Regions from separate parts of the Promicromonospora sp. NPDC057138 genome, predicted to be linked through region 1. Evidence: riboswitches for the same ligand, from Rfam matches in the RefSeq annotation. Region 1 holds a riboswitch; the other holds the start of a gene.
The links. Region 1 has a riboswitch for thiamine pyrophosphate ahead of thiO (glycine oxidase ThiO). Riboswitches for the same ligand answer to the same signal wherever they lie in the genome.
Positions count from the first base shown of each region.

Region 2: another riboswitch for thiamine pyrophosphate. It lies ahead of ACFT2C_RS09420 (SDR family NAD(P)-dependent oxidoreductase); the one in region 1 lies ahead of thiO (glycine oxidase ThiO).

Region 1 covers NZ_JBHUUX010000095.1:5,831-12,893, forward strand. The annotation lists gene ACFT2C_RS27450 (ThiF family adenylyltransferase) at 1-719, opposite strand, end outside; gene ACFT2C_RS27455 (thiazole synthase) at 716-1,555, opposite strand; gene thiS (sulfur carrier protein ThiS) at 1,558-1,854, opposite strand; gene thiO (glycine oxidase ThiO) at 1,851-3,041, opposite strand; TPP riboswitch at 3,033-3,136, opposite strand; gene thiE (thiamine phosphate synthase) at 3,160-3,807, shown strand; gene ACFT2C_RS27475 (hypothetical protein) at 3,858-4,310, shown strand; gene ACFT2C_RS27480 (C40 family peptidase) at 4,417-5,244, shown strand; gene lnt (apolipoprotein N-acyltransferase) at 5,344-6,969, opposite strand.
Region 2 covers NZ_JBHUUX010000010.1:65,702-72,764, reverse strand. The annotation lists gene ACFT2C_RS09430 (ribbon-helix-helix protein, CopG family) at 1-204, opposite strand, end outside; gene ACFT2C_RS09425 (phosphotransferase family protein) at 244-1,104, opposite strand; TPP riboswitch at 1,192-1,305, shown strand; gene ACFT2C_RS09420 (SDR family NAD(P)-dependent oxidoreductase) at 1,402-2,901, shown strand; gene ACFT2C_RS09415 (LacI family DNA-binding transcriptional regulator) at 3,227-4,246, shown strand; gene ACFT2C_RS09410 (hypothetical protein) at 4,265-5,299, opposite strand; gene ACFT2C_RS09405 (hypothetical protein) at 5,377-6,024, opposite strand; gene ACFT2C_RS09400 (non-reducing end alpha-L-arabinofuranosidase family hydrolase) at 6,367-7,063, shown strand, end outside.

The DNA.
Region 1 (7,063 bases):
GCGAGCCGCCCGAGCAGCGTCTCGCCCGCCCCCGTGACGAGCTTGATCGCCTCGGTCGCCATGACCGAGCCCAGGGTGCCGCACATCGCACCGAGCACGCCGCCTGCTGCGCAGTCCGGCGACGCGCCGGGCGGTGGCGGGTCCGGGAACACGTCCCGGTAGGTCACGCCACTGGCGCCGTCCGGCGGCGTGCCCCAGAACGTGGCGACCTGCCCCGTGAACCGGTAGATCGCACCCCAGACGCACGGGATGCCCAGCACCTCGGCGGCGTCCGAGACGAGGTAGCGGGTCGCGAAGGCGTCGGTCCCGTCGAGCACCAGGTCGTAGCCGGACAGCACGTCGAGCGCGTTCGCCGTGGTCAGCCGCTCCCGGTGCTCGACCACGTGGACGTGCGGGTTGACCTCCACCAGCGCGTCCCGCGCCGACGCCGTCTTGGGCAGCCCCAGGTCCGAGACGCCGTGGATCACTTGGCGCTGCAGGTTCGACACCTCGACGGCGTCGTCGTCGACAATGCCCAGCGTGCCCACACCCGCCGCGGCGAGGTAGAGCAGGGCGGGGCTGCCCAGGCCGCCCGCGCCCACCACCAGCACGCGCGCGTTCGCGAGCCGGCGCTGGCCCTCCGGGCCGATCCCCGGCAGCACCAGGTGGCGGGCGTACCGGGCGAGCTCGTCGCGGCCCAGCTCGCGGCCGGGCTCGACCAGCGGCGGCAGCGCGGTCACAGCGCGAGGTCCAGGTTGTTCCCGACCAGGTTGTCGCCGACGGCGACCAGCCCGTCGACCGGGGACGACGCCAGCGCCCGCTCCCGGCGCGGCGGCCGGCCGGCGCGGGCGGCGTCGTACCCCGCCTCGACGGCGAGCCGCATGGCGTGGGCCATGCGCACCGGGTCCGCGGCGCGGGTCACCGCGGTGGCAAGCAGGACGCCGTCGCACCCGAGCTCCATGGCCAGCGCGGCGTCCGACGCCGTGCCGATGCCCGCGTCCAGGATCACCGGGACCGACGCCGCGGCCGCTATGACCTCGATGTTGCGCGGGTTGGCGATGCCGAGCCCGGAGCCGATGGGCGAGCCCAGCGGCATGACCGCCGCGCAGCCCACGTCCTCAAGGCGGCGCGCGATGATCGGGTCGTCGTTGGTGTACGGGAGCACGGTGAAGCCGTCGTCGACCAGGGCCTTTGCCGCCTCGACCAGGCCTATCGGGTCGGGCAGGAGCGTCACGTCGTCGGCGATGACCTCCAGCTTGACCCAGTCCGTCTCGCACGCCTCCCGGGCGAGCTGGGCGGTGAGCACCGCCTCGCGGACGGAGAAGCAGCCGGCCGTGTTGGGCAGGGCACGGATGCCCAGGCGCGCGAGCAGGCCCCAGACGGAGGGGTCGCCGGAGCGGGCCGGGTCGTCCGACGGCCGGGGCCGGGACACGCGCCGCATCGCGACGGTGGTCAGCTCCGTGCCGGACGCTACGAGCGCGTCCTCCAGGCCCAGCAGGCTCGCCGCTCCCCCGGTGCCCATGACCAGGCGCGATCCCAGCGGCGTGCCCGCGATGGTCAGCGGTGCGTCGTCCATGGTCAGCCTCCCTGCACTGCGGTGACGACCTCGACGCGGTCTCCGGGCCGGACCGTGGTGGTGCCCCAGGCGCCGCGCGGCACGACGGCGTCGTCGAGCGCGACGGCGACGCCCTGCGGCGCGCCGTCGACCACGAGGCCGGGCAGCAGGCGCGCGACCAGGTCGGCGACGGGCAGGGGGCTGTCGAGCGGGTACGGCTCGCCGTTGACGAGGGCGGCCCCCGGCGCCTCGGCGATCGGCGCTCCGGCGGCGCCGGGCGACGCGGACGGTGCTGCGGCCGCGGACGGTGCTGCGGTCATGCTGTGCCTCCTCGAGTAGTGCTGTATGCGTCGGCGAACCGGCGCGGGTCCGCGAACCGGGCGGCGGCCTCGACGGCCGCGATGGCTGCTGGGCCGTCCGGCGCCACGCCCAGCGCCTGGTCGACGGCGGCCGCCGTCAGCGCCGTGAGCAGGATCCCGTTGCGGTGGTGCCCCGTGGCCAGGTAGAGGCCGTCGGCCGCCCAGCCCAGGATCGGCGCGTTGTCGGGGCTGCCGGGCCGGGACCGGGTGACGGTCTCCAGCAGCACGGCGTCGTCGAGCCCGGGCAGCAGGGCGCGCACGTCGCGCAGCAGCGCGAAGACGTCGCCGGCCCGGGTCAGGTGGTCGTCCGCGCGCTCGTCCGACGTCGCGCCCACGACCACCTCGCGCGTCCCGTCGGGCCGGACCGGGCGGGGCACGGCGTAGACGGGGCGGCCCTGCACGGTGCCCCGCACCACCACCGCGGGCGCCCGGTCGACGTCGGCGGCCAGGCGCAGCGTCGTGCCGGGCACCGGGCGGGTGGGGGCTCCCGCGAACAGGGAGCCGCTCGCGTGCCCGGCGGCCAGGACCACGGTCCCGGCGGCGTAGGCCGTGCCCGCCTCGTCGAGCGCGCCGACGACGGCGTCGTCCGCCCAGGTCAGCGAGACCGCGGCGCGCCGCACGAGGATCTCGTGCGCGGCGACGGCGGCGGACAGGGCCACCTGCACGGCACGCGGGTCCACCCGATGGTCGCCCGGGACCCACGCCGCACCCGCCACCCGCGGCCCGACGCCGGGCTCCCGCAGCCGCGCCTCGTCCGGCGCGATCTCCGCCGAGCCGAGGCCCCACCCGCTGTGCAGGTCCAGCAGCCGGCGCAGCGCGACCAGGTCGTCGCGGTCGTAGGCGAGGGCGAGCGTGCCGGCGGTCTCCAGGCCGACGGCGCCCGGCGGCAAGCCAGCCGCGCGCTCGAGTGCCTCGGCGAACGCCGGCCAGAGGGCGAGCGAGGCGGTGCCCAGCCGCGCCTGCCCCTTCTCGCCGAAGCCCGCCTCCATGACGGGCGCGAGCATGCCGGCGGCGGCGTGGGTGGCGCCGTCGCCGGGCGACGGGTCCAGGACGACGACGCTCGCGCCGGCCTCCACCGCGCGCCAGGCCGCGGTCAGGCCGACGATGCCCCCGCCGATGACGAGGACGTCGCACACATGACTGCTCACAGTTCTGCTCCCTTCGCTGGCATGACCCAGATCAGGTTCGACGGTCGGCGCCCTGCGCCCTCTCAGCCCCGTCCGGGGCTCCCGTGCACGCGACAACGATAGCCCTACACTCGCGGTCGTGGACCCCCGTACCCGGCTCGCCGACGCCCGCCTGTATCTGTGCACGGACGCCCGTCAGGACACCGGCGACCTCGAACCCTTCCTGCACGCGGCGCTGGAGGGCGGCGTCGACGTCGTCCAGCTCCGGGACAAGTCCCTGGAGGCGGCCCGCGAGGTCGAGCTGCACGCGCTCGTCGCCCGGGTGGCCGCCGAGCACGGCGCGCTGTGGGCGGTCAACGACCGGGCCGACATCGCGGGGCTGACCGGAGCGCCGGTGGTGCACATGGGCCAGGGCGACCTGCCGCCCGGCGCGGTGCGGGCCCTGCTGGGCGACGGCCCCGTGCTGGGCCGCTCCACCCACTCCCTCGACCAGGCGCTGGCCGCCGAGGCCGAGCCCCGCGTGGACTACTTCTGCGTCGGGCCGGTGTGGGCCACGCCGACCAAACCGGGCCGCGCCGCCGTCGGCCTGGACCTGGTGCGCGACGTCGCCGCCCGCGAGCCGGCCACGCCCTGGTTCGCCATCGGCGGGGTCGACGCCGCCCGCCTCGACCAGGTGCTCGACGCTGGGGCGCGCCGCGTCGTCGTCGTCCGCGCCATCACGCGGGCGGACGACCCCCGGGCCGCGGCCGCCGCGCTGCGCCGCCGGATCGCGGGCGCGGACGGGTAGAGCCCGATGTTGCCTGGCACCGTATCCGCTCCGTTACTCTTGGCCTCGCCATGAGCCTGACACGTCGCCCCTCCTCGCTGCTCGCCGACCATCGGCGCTGGTCAGCGAGCGTCCTGACGGTCATGCTCCTCGTGCTCGCCGTCCTCGGCGCGCAGGTCCTGTGCGGCGTCCACCTGAACGAGCAGGCCGCCGGCCACGCGGACGAAGCCGCCGTGCAGAGCCCGGGCCTGTGGCCCGCCGCCGAGACGACCGTCGCCGAGGCGCCGGACGTCGAGGCAGCCCTCGCACCTCCGGACGACGGCGCCCATGGCTGTTCCGACCACCGCTCGCTGACGGCGCAGGGCGACCCGGTCCGTCAGCCGCCGCCCGGGCCGGCCGTGATGCCGGAGCTCGCCGCGCAGTGGCTCGTGGCCGACCTGGCACACCGCGAGCCCCCGGTCCGGTCGAGCGTGACCGACGCCGCGGCGCCGTCGCTGACCGCCCTGGGGATCTCCCGGACGTAGACCACCACATCCCGTCGGCGCCACCCCTGGGTGCCGGCGGCTCCAGCGCGCCCCGGAGCGGGGTCGCGCGTGTGGTTCTACTCCGATCAGAAAGGTCCCCGCTTTCATGGAGCCCAGCTTCAACCCGACCAGTACCGCACCTGGCCGCGGTCGGCACCGGGCGGCCCGCCGCCCGGTCCTGGCCGACGTCGCCCGAGCCACCTCCGAGCAGGTCAGCGCGTTCGCCGGCCGCACCGCCGTCGTCGCGGCGGCCGGTTCGGGCGTGCTGCTGTCCTTCGTCGCCGCACCCGCCGCCCAGGCCGCCCCGGCTGACGCGGTCAGCACGTCGCTGGCCGGCACACCCGTCCAGGGCACGCTCAACGCGACCGACCTGAACGCCCTGACCGCGCAGGCCCGTGAGACGGTCGCCGCCGCGGGCGTCGTGGCGGTCGCACCCGATGCGGAGCTCAAGGTCGAGAAGGCGGCGGTCTCCGTCGTCTCGGCCGCGGAGAACGAGGACTACCAGGCACAGCTCGCCGCCGAGGCGGAGGCCGAGGCCGCCGCGGAGGCCGCGGAAGCGGCCGCCGAGGCCGCGGCGGCGATCGACATCCCGGCCTCGGCGTCGGGGTCCGCCGTCATATCGGTCGCCATGCGCTACCTGGGAGTGCCGTACGTCTGGGGCGGCACGACGCCTGCGGGCTTCGACTGCTCCGGGTTCACGTCCTACGTGTTCGCGCAGGTCGGGATCAACCTGCCCCGGACCTCGTCCGAGCAGCGGTACGCCGGGACCGAGGTGCCCTGGTCGCAGGCGCAACCCGGCGACCTGCTCTGGTCGCCCGGCCACATCGCGATCTATGCGGGCGACGGCATGCAGGTCGAGGCCCCGGTCCCGGGCAAGACCGTCCGGTACACCCAGGTCTGGCAGTCCAACCCGATAGTCCTGCGCGTCGGGTGACCCGTCGTCGGTGAGGGGCCAGGCGGCCCCTCACCGACTGGACGGGAAGCGTGCCCTGCCGGGTCTCACACGGTGCCGATCTTCAGACGGTGGCGGGCTTCAGACGGCGGCGGGCCGACGCCGTCGTGCGCCGGCGGCGAGCACCGCCAGGCTCGCGAGGGTTCCCCACAGCGCCAGCCCCTGGATCCAGGGGCCGAGCACGATCCCCGCGGTGCGGCCGTCGCGCAGCTCGACGTCGGCCGTCATGAGCCCTGCCTCGTCGAACGGGAGGGTCTGCTGGGTCGTTCCGTCCGGGGCGAACACCTGGCTGGTGCCCGTCGTGGAGAGGTTGACGACGCTGCGGCCCGTCTCGATCGCGCGCATGCGGGCGATCTCCCTCTGCTGCAGGTTCTCGTCGGTGCCGCGGAAGTCGGCGTTGTTCGTCTGGAACATGAACACCTGCGCGCCGTCGTTGACGTCTTCCCGGATGACGTCGTCGAAGGCCACGTCGAAGCAGATCGCCAGGCCGGCCTTCGCCCGGCCGAGGTCGAGGACGGGCGAGTCGTCACCCGGCGTGTACTCGCGCCCCAGCAGGTTGACGAGCTCGGGGACGATCGCGCCGTACAGCCACCGGTCCGGGATGTACTCGCCGAACGGCACGGGGTGCCGTTTCGCGTGCGTCACCTCGGGGCCGTCCCCCGTCCAGAGGAACGACGTGTTGTAGACGAGCTCCCCGACCGCGGACGCCGCGTTCAGGACGATCGGCGCACCGTAGGCGTCGGCGGCCTCGGAGAGCACCCGCGCGGTGGCCGGTTCGGCCGCGGGATCGCTGTCGACGCCGCCCTCGGGCCACAGCACCACGTCGACCCGCTCGTCCTCCAGCGGCACGGAGGCGGCGAGCTGCGAGCGCAGCACCTCCTGCGGCGCACGCCGGTCCGAGAAGGCCGCCGGCCCGTCGCCCTGCACGGCGCCGACCCGGAGCGTCCCGGCGTCGGCGGTCGGGAACTGCGGAACCATGACCATGACGACGGCGAGCAGGCCGACGGGAACCGCGCCCGACCATCGTGGGAGCGACAGCGGACGGGCGTCGCCTTCCGTCGCGCGGCGGGCCGCCCACCGGGCGGCCTCGACGGCTCCGGCGCACAGCGCCACCATGAGGAACCCGAGCCCGGACACGCCCAGCCACGACGCGACGGGCGCGATCGGGCTCTCGGACTGGCTCATCCCGAGCCGCCCCCACGGGAACCCGCCGTACGGCCAGGACCCCACGACGAGCTCGCGCGCCACCCATGCCCCGGCCACGAGTGCGGGGAGCGCCACGAGCCGCGTACCCGCGGTGTCGCGCCAGCGCGGCAGCCACCGGTAGGCGAGCGTGACGAGCGGCGAGAGGGCGGCGAGGAGCAGCGTCTCGACGGAGGCCAGCGCCACCCACGGCAGCCAGCCGAGGGGGTCGTCGCCGAGGAAGCGCGCGGCCCACGACACGTGCGGGAAGTAGAACGCGGCGCCGAACGCCGCGCCGACGAGCACGCTGCCCCACAGGCTCCTCCCGACGAGGGAGACCAGGGCGAGCGTCACGGCGACGAAGGCGAGCGGCCACCAGCCGAGCGAGGGGAAGGCCGCGTCGAGCGCGAACCCGCCGGCCACCGCGAGGGCGAGCGCCGCCCACGCCGGCACGAGCGGGCGCTCCGCGTGCGTGGTGTCCCGCGCCGGCGGGTGGAACCGAGCCGGGATGACGTTCTTGACCAAGGGCTTTTCGCCTTCACGGAGAGCGGAGGGGTGGACGCGGCCAGCCGTACCGTATCCCGATCACCGTGGAGAACAAGACCTCGCCGCCACTCCC
Region 2 (7,063 bases), on a different contig from region 1:
ACGGAAGTCGGCGTCGTCGTCGCCGGGCTGGCCGATGGCCTCGATAGCGTCGTCGATCTGGGCGGTCAGGTCCGCACCGGTCAGCTCGTCGGCGTAGTGCTCAGCGGCACGCCGGTAGAACTCCGACCGCGTCATGCCGTGCTTCTGCGCGATGTGGTCGAAGCGCTCCGCAGTGTGGTCCGGGAGGCTGATCGCTGTCTTCATGGATCAACGGTATAACTTTTTCTACCCGCTCGCCAGGATCTACAGGCCATCGAGTTGCCTGGTCACTGTGTCGAGTGTCGGCCACGGAGGACCCTCGCGTAGCAAGCGCAGAAGCTCCACCCCGAATCGCCTCCCATTCGGAAACTGGTCGTCAAGGTCCCAACGCCAGGCGGCGACCATCGCGATGACGAGCTGCCGGCACTCGTCCAGCAGTTCTTGGTCAAGGCTGGGGTAGTGCTCGCAGACCGCCTCCGGAACATGGGCGAGGTCGAACTCGACGGGTCCGCGGCAGCACGTCTCGAGGTCGATGAACAAAGGGCCGCTCTTCGTGCTGAGCACATTGCCTGGATGCGGCTCGCCGTGGAGCAGCTGCTCCACGGCGCCGCGGCCGCCGATCGCTCGTCGCAGGCTCGCCAGAGTGCCGCTGAGGAACACGCGGTCCGCGTCGGCAAGCTCCGGCGAGCGGTCCGGGTTGGAGACGATTTCTTCCGCCTCAGTGATCCGGTCCGTGAACCTCGGGCTCGGCACGTCGACCTTGCGCATGCCGGCGTGGAGCTGCTCCAGCGCCTTGGCGTAGTCGGCCGGTGAGATGTGGGGTGTCACGGGCTCGTAGTAGGTCCACAGCGTCACTGCGAAGCCATCGCGCGTGTACACACGCGGGTCCACCCTCGGCTCCAACCGGCCCACCGGGCTTCCGACGTCGGCGAGCCGTTGAGCGAGCTCGACTTCGAGCTGTGCCACCTCTTGCCCCAGAGGAGCGACCCGGGCAAAGACGTCACATGGCGTCAGCCGCAGTGCCAGCTTGTTCGAGTTGTGGAGAACGATCGCATCGTTCGCTGGCAGATCCAGCGATGCGGCGACCGACGTCGCAGCTGCGATCGCATGCGTGACGTCCGTCATCTCCACCCACGAATCTTGGCATGAAACTAGGGACTAAAGTCCCTACCCAACCAGCCCGGGCAGGGGCAAAGTGGTTGTTGGCCTGCGAGACAGGCGAGGGAGCCGAGAGGCTGAGAGGTCAGAAGGTCGAAAGGCCGGCTGGCGACCCCCACAACCTGATCCGGACAATGCCGGCGAAGGGAAATCGCCTCGCAGGTCCTTTCATGCCCTGACGGGCAGCCTCCGTCGGGCAAGCCGCGATGGCGCTTGACGTGGACCGAGCCGGGCGCCAGGCCCGGGCGCCGGTTACCCTACGGCGTGCCAACGAAAGCGGGGATCGACCCGGACGAGCTCGCCACCACCCTTCGGGTGCTGGGCCGGCTCCAGGACCTCGAGCCCAACCATCCCGACGTCCAGACGGTCAAACGGGCGACCGGCTACATGTGGAAGCTGCTCAAGAAGTCCCGTAAGGCCGCGATCCGCGAGGAGCGTCAGGCGCACGACCGGAGCGTCATCGAGCAGACGGCGACCGGTTCGGCGGCGCGGATCGACGACGAGACCGCCGGCATCCCGCTGGTCTCGACCGCGCCGGGGGCGTTCGCCGGGGAGCTGCGCACCGCCCGCGGCTGCTACATCTGCAAGACGGACTACACGCTGGTCGACTCGTTCTACCACTGGCTGTGCCCGGCCTGTGCCGCGAAGAGCCATACGCGGCGCGACCAGCGCACGGACCTGACCGGCCGCCGCGCCCTGCTCACCGGGGGCCGGGCGAAGATCGGCATGTACATCGCGCTGCGCCTGCTGCGCGACGGCGCTCACCTCACCATCACCACCCGCTTCCCGAAGGACGCGGTGCGCCGCTTCTCGGCGATGCCCGACGCCGCCGACTGGCTGCACCGGCTCAAGATCGTCGGCATCGACCTGCGTGACCCCACCCAGGTGATCGCCCTGGCCGACGACGTCGCCGCGGCGGGCCCGCTCGACATCCTGGTCAACAACGCCTGCCAGACGGTCCGCCGGTCCCCGGGTGCCTACTCGCAGCTCGTCGCGGGCGAGTCGTCGCCGGTCGCCCCGCTTCCCCACGGGCTGGAACAGCCGGAGATGGTCACGTTCGATCACGTCTCGGAGGCGCACCCTGCCGCGATAGCGGGGGCACTGACCGCCTTGTCGGTCGCCCACCACGAGGGGCAGTCGCAGGACGACGCCGTCGCGATGCACACCGCGGCGTCCCTGACGGCGCTGGCGCTCCGGGCGGGCTCGGCCTCCCTGGATGCCCACCTGGCCGGCACGGCCGTCGATGCCGGCGGGCTTCTCCCCGACCTGCAGACGACCAACTCGTGGACCCAGGTCGTCGACGAGGTCGACCCGCTGGAGCTCCTGGAGGTCCAGCTCTGCAACGCGATCGCGCCGTTCCTGCTCATCTCCCGGCTGCGGCCCGCGATGCGGGCCGCGACATCCAAGGCGCGACGCGGGTACGTCGTCAACGTCTCGGCGATGGAGGGGCAGTTCTCCCGCCGTTACAAGTCCGCGGGACACCCGCACACCAACATGGCCAAGGCCGCCCTCAACATGCTGACCCGGACCTCCGCGGCGGAGATGTTCGAGAAGGACCGGGTCCTGATGACCGCGGTGGACACCGGGTGGATCACGGACGAGCGCCCGCACCAGGAGAAGCTGCGGATCGCCGCCGAGGGCTGGCATGCGCCCCTCGACCTGGTCGACGGCGCCGCCCGCGTCTATGACCCGATCGTCCAGGGCGAGGCCGGGACGGACCTGTACGGCTGCTTCCTCAAGGACTACGAGCCGTCGCCCTGGTAGAACAGCGACGCCGGGGTCCGGGCCTGCCCGAGCCTACTGAACCCGACCCAGCCACCGCCCCAGTGGTCCACCTTGCCGCCCTGGCAGACATCCGGGATACGATCAACTCGGACTTGGCACGTTGACCGCGGCCGCGGCGGTCAACGTTGTGCGGATCCCCGACAGGTATCTGCATCATCGCAACTTCCAAGCCTGGGTGGATCCCATCGTCACCGACGGCGCTCGTGCCGATGCGATCTTCCAGATGGTTGACTGAAGCACGACGATTGCGTCTACGGAGCTGTTCTCGGCAACATCACTGCAGGTGCGGCCGACGGAGGTGCGTATGGTGAGCGTCGGATCGCACAAGCCCAACATCCGGCAGGTGGCTGTGATCGCCGGGGTGTCGCACATGACGGTGTCTCGCGTGTTGAACGATCACCCGAACATCAAGCCGGACACGCGTCGGCGGGTGCTCGAGGCGATCGAGGAGCTCGACTACCGGCCGAATCTCGCGGCCCGCGCACTGGCGACGCAGCGATCCCGCCGCATCGGTGTGATCGTCGACAGCTCCGGGGCCTTCGGACCCACCAGCGTCCTGAGCGCCATCGAACTGGCAGCGCGCGGTGCGGACTACTCCGTTGCTCAGATCCCACTGCACGAGGGTGACGGGCTGTCACCGCAGGCGGCGGTCGAGAGTCTGATGATGCAGGGGATCGACGCGCTGTGCGTGATCGCGCCGCGATCCTCATCGGTGGCGGCGCTGCGTCGGGTGGTGATCAACGTGCCGATGCTCGTCGTGAAGGCCGACGCCGACCCCACCTTCCTGACGGTGTCGATCGATCAGCAGGCCGGAACGATGCTGCTCGTCGACCATCTGGTGGCGCTCGGACACCGAGACATCCTGCACATCTCCGGTCCGCTCGATTGGCTCGACGCGCGTGCCAGGGAGCGCGCGTTTCACTTCAGGACGAAGTCGTGGGGCATCCGCCAACGTCCGATCGTGGTGGGCGACTGGAGCGCCGACTTCACCTACGACTTCGCGATGGGATTGGATCGACTGCCCGACTACACCGCCGTCTTCGCTGCGAACGACGAAATGGCGGTCGGGCTCATCCACGGTTTGCACGACAAGGGGTTCGATGTCCCGAACGACTTGAGTGTGGTCGGCTTCGACGATGTCCCGCTTGCCCGTCACGTTCTGCCGCCGCTGACCACGATCCGCCAGGACTTCCATGCCCTCGGTGTCGCGGTGGTCGAGATGCTGCGTGCGGCGATCGAGGAACGGGAGATCCCCGCGTTCACACGGATCCCGACCGAGATCGTCACCCGAGCATCCACGGCGCCGCCTCGGGAGGTGCGTTGATGTCCGCGGGCGGATGTGTCACAGGCGCTCGGCCGCGTCCGACGCGCGCGCCTCTGCTCGTCCCCGCTCCACGGCGTTCTCGATGAGGGTGTCGAGCCGCCGACGCGAACGGACGCGGTTCCAGAGCAGCGCGATCAGCAGCAGGGCGACGCCGGCGAGCGTCAGCAGCTGGGGCCAGGGCATGGCCCAGACGAAGTGGGCGGTGGCCGAGGGTGGGACCGCGGCCGTCTCATCGGCGATGGAGGACACCACAGGTGCGACCGTGAGGTCGGCGGGGAAGCCGAACAACGGCCAGACGTCGTCGACGGCCAAGGCGTACGGTCTCTCCTCCCCCGGCAGGATCTCGCTTCGACGCTCCCCCTCGGCGGGGAACGCGACTCTCCGGCCGGCCACGTCCAGCACGCCCTCGACCATCAGCCGGGTGTTCCCGGTGTTGACCACGGTGAACGTCATCGCGATGTCTCCGGCGCGGAACGGATTCCAGGAGAGCAGGTAGTCGGTCTGCACCTGCTCGACGGAGAACGCCGGCATCAGCGGGCCGGTGACCTGCGTCATCACCTTGAAGCCGACCCTGCTCTCCACGCCCACCCCGGTGCCGTCGCCGTGCGCTCCGGAGATCACGGACGCGGCGATGCCTGCAGCATGATCGCCCGGCTCCGCATCCGCGGGGACCGTCAACGAGAACGGAACCACCGCTGTCGCCCCCGGTGCCACGATGACGCTGTCCGGCAGCCTGATCCAGGTTCCGGCCGCCACCGACTCCTGATCCGATCGGAGCATGTCGAATCGGCCGTTCGCGTTGTAGAAGCCGTCAGCGGCGGAAAGGCGGAAAGTGACCTGCTCGGCGCCGAGGTTGCGCACCGCCAGATCGTCCTCCACGGTTTCACCGGGGTCGACCGCGTGCTCCACGAACAAGCGCCCGTCCGGTCCGGATCCGTCGGCAGGCGTCACCGACCACGAGATCGGCGCGTCGTCTTCGGCGCCAGCCGCCGCGGGTGCGCCAAGTAGGGCAAGCGCGGCCAGCACGCTCACCAGCACACGGCGGAGTCGCACAGATTTCACGGGAATACCGATCAGGTGGTCGGGGGCTGGGCCGGTCGCCCGGACCCAGCCCCTCGTTCGGATGGTGCTCAGAACGCGTCTTCGAAGAGTGACAGTGTCAGCAGCGACGTGTAGCTGCCCGGAGCGACGTTCACGTCGGTCTTGAGGACGAGGTCCGCGTTCGCCGTCCACTGCCCGGCCGCGGCCTTCGCCTCGGCCGAGTCGAGCGCGAGCTGAAGCATCTCCTGACCGACGAGACCGACGTTGTTCGGCACCGGCGGCGTCGGGTCATCCTTCGACGTGGCGACTGCATCGCCGGCGGTGACCTCGCCGTTGCCGGTCGTCACCAGCGCCGGCGTCCAGCCGAGGTGGTCTGGCGTGATGCTCGGCTGCCCGGCGGCCCCCGTGAAGTCACCGGCCTGACCAGTGACGTACCAGTACACGCCGGCCGGCACGTCGGTGCGAGTGTCCGTCACCGTCACGTTCGGCAGGGCACCGGTGAACTGACGGTAGGTGGCCGTCGAGCCGGTCTCGGTCAGCACGGACTCGGTGCCGTCGACGGTCAGGCTCAGCGCACCGCCCGCCACGGGGGCGATGTCGACCTTGACGTCGACGCCCGAGCTGTCCTCCTCGTCCGGCCACGCCGCGAAGGCGGCGGCGCCGCCAACGCCTGCCAGCAGCACTCCGCCGAGGATGCCTGCCGCGCAACGGACCGCGGTTCCCTTGGTGATCTTCATGTCTACTCCAGTTTCTCGGTCGGCGTCAGCCGTGCCGAATCAGCGATCAGCCCCAGGCTGTCGATTCGCTCCTCAGGCTTCGCGTGCGACCTCGGTCGGCATCGTTGCCTTCGTCGCGTTCCGTCTGTGGACCACGTTCCAGGCATGTTAACGGGAACAAAGGTCGGGTCTGGCAACTTTCATCCATCAGCGAGGTGACGAAACCGAATCGCTGGCGCCCTTTCGAAACAATTGTTGTTCCCGGTAACATGCGACAGCCGGTCTGTACGAACCCATTGACAGCGACGTCGCGCTGGGCGCGCGATGAGCCGGGAACAGCAACACTCAGCAAAGGAGCTGGTCATGCATGTGAGACCGATGAAAGTTCGATGGTTCGGCGCGACCGTGATCGCCGCCGCCCTTGTCGTGGCCGGCCTGGCCGTGCCACCGTCGGGCGCCGAGGCCAGCGTCGTCCGCACCGATCTGGTGAGCAACGGAGGGTTCGAGAACGGGGTCGCACCCTGGACGAGTCCGGATGGTGGGGTGCTTTCCACCGACACGGAGGTCGCTGCGAGCGGAGCGGCGAGCCTGAAGGTGACCGAGCGGACGCGCACGTCGTCCGGCCCCTGGCAGGACCTCGGCGGAAAGCTCACGCCCGGGTCGTCGTACGACATCTCGGCGACAGTGAAGTTCACTTCTGGCCCGGACACCAAGGAGTTCATCCTCACGCTGGCCTACAGCGATCGATACATCAACGTCGCTCGCGCGGTCGCGACGAGAGGGCAGTGGACGACCGTCAAGGGCTCGTTCACGATTCCCGAGGAGCAGGTTGTCACGGGCGCACGTGTCTTCATCGAGACACCATGGGTGCCCGATCCTTCCGCGGACCCTGCGGCGAACCTCATGGACTTCAACGTCGACGACGTCTCGCTGTTCGAGGTGGAGCCGACGTTCGAGTGGTCGTCCAGCGACCCTGTGATCGTGCCGCAGCCCACCGAGGAGCACCCGTCGCTCGGAGTCAAGGACCCGACTGTCGTGTTCGCCGACGGCAAGTACCACG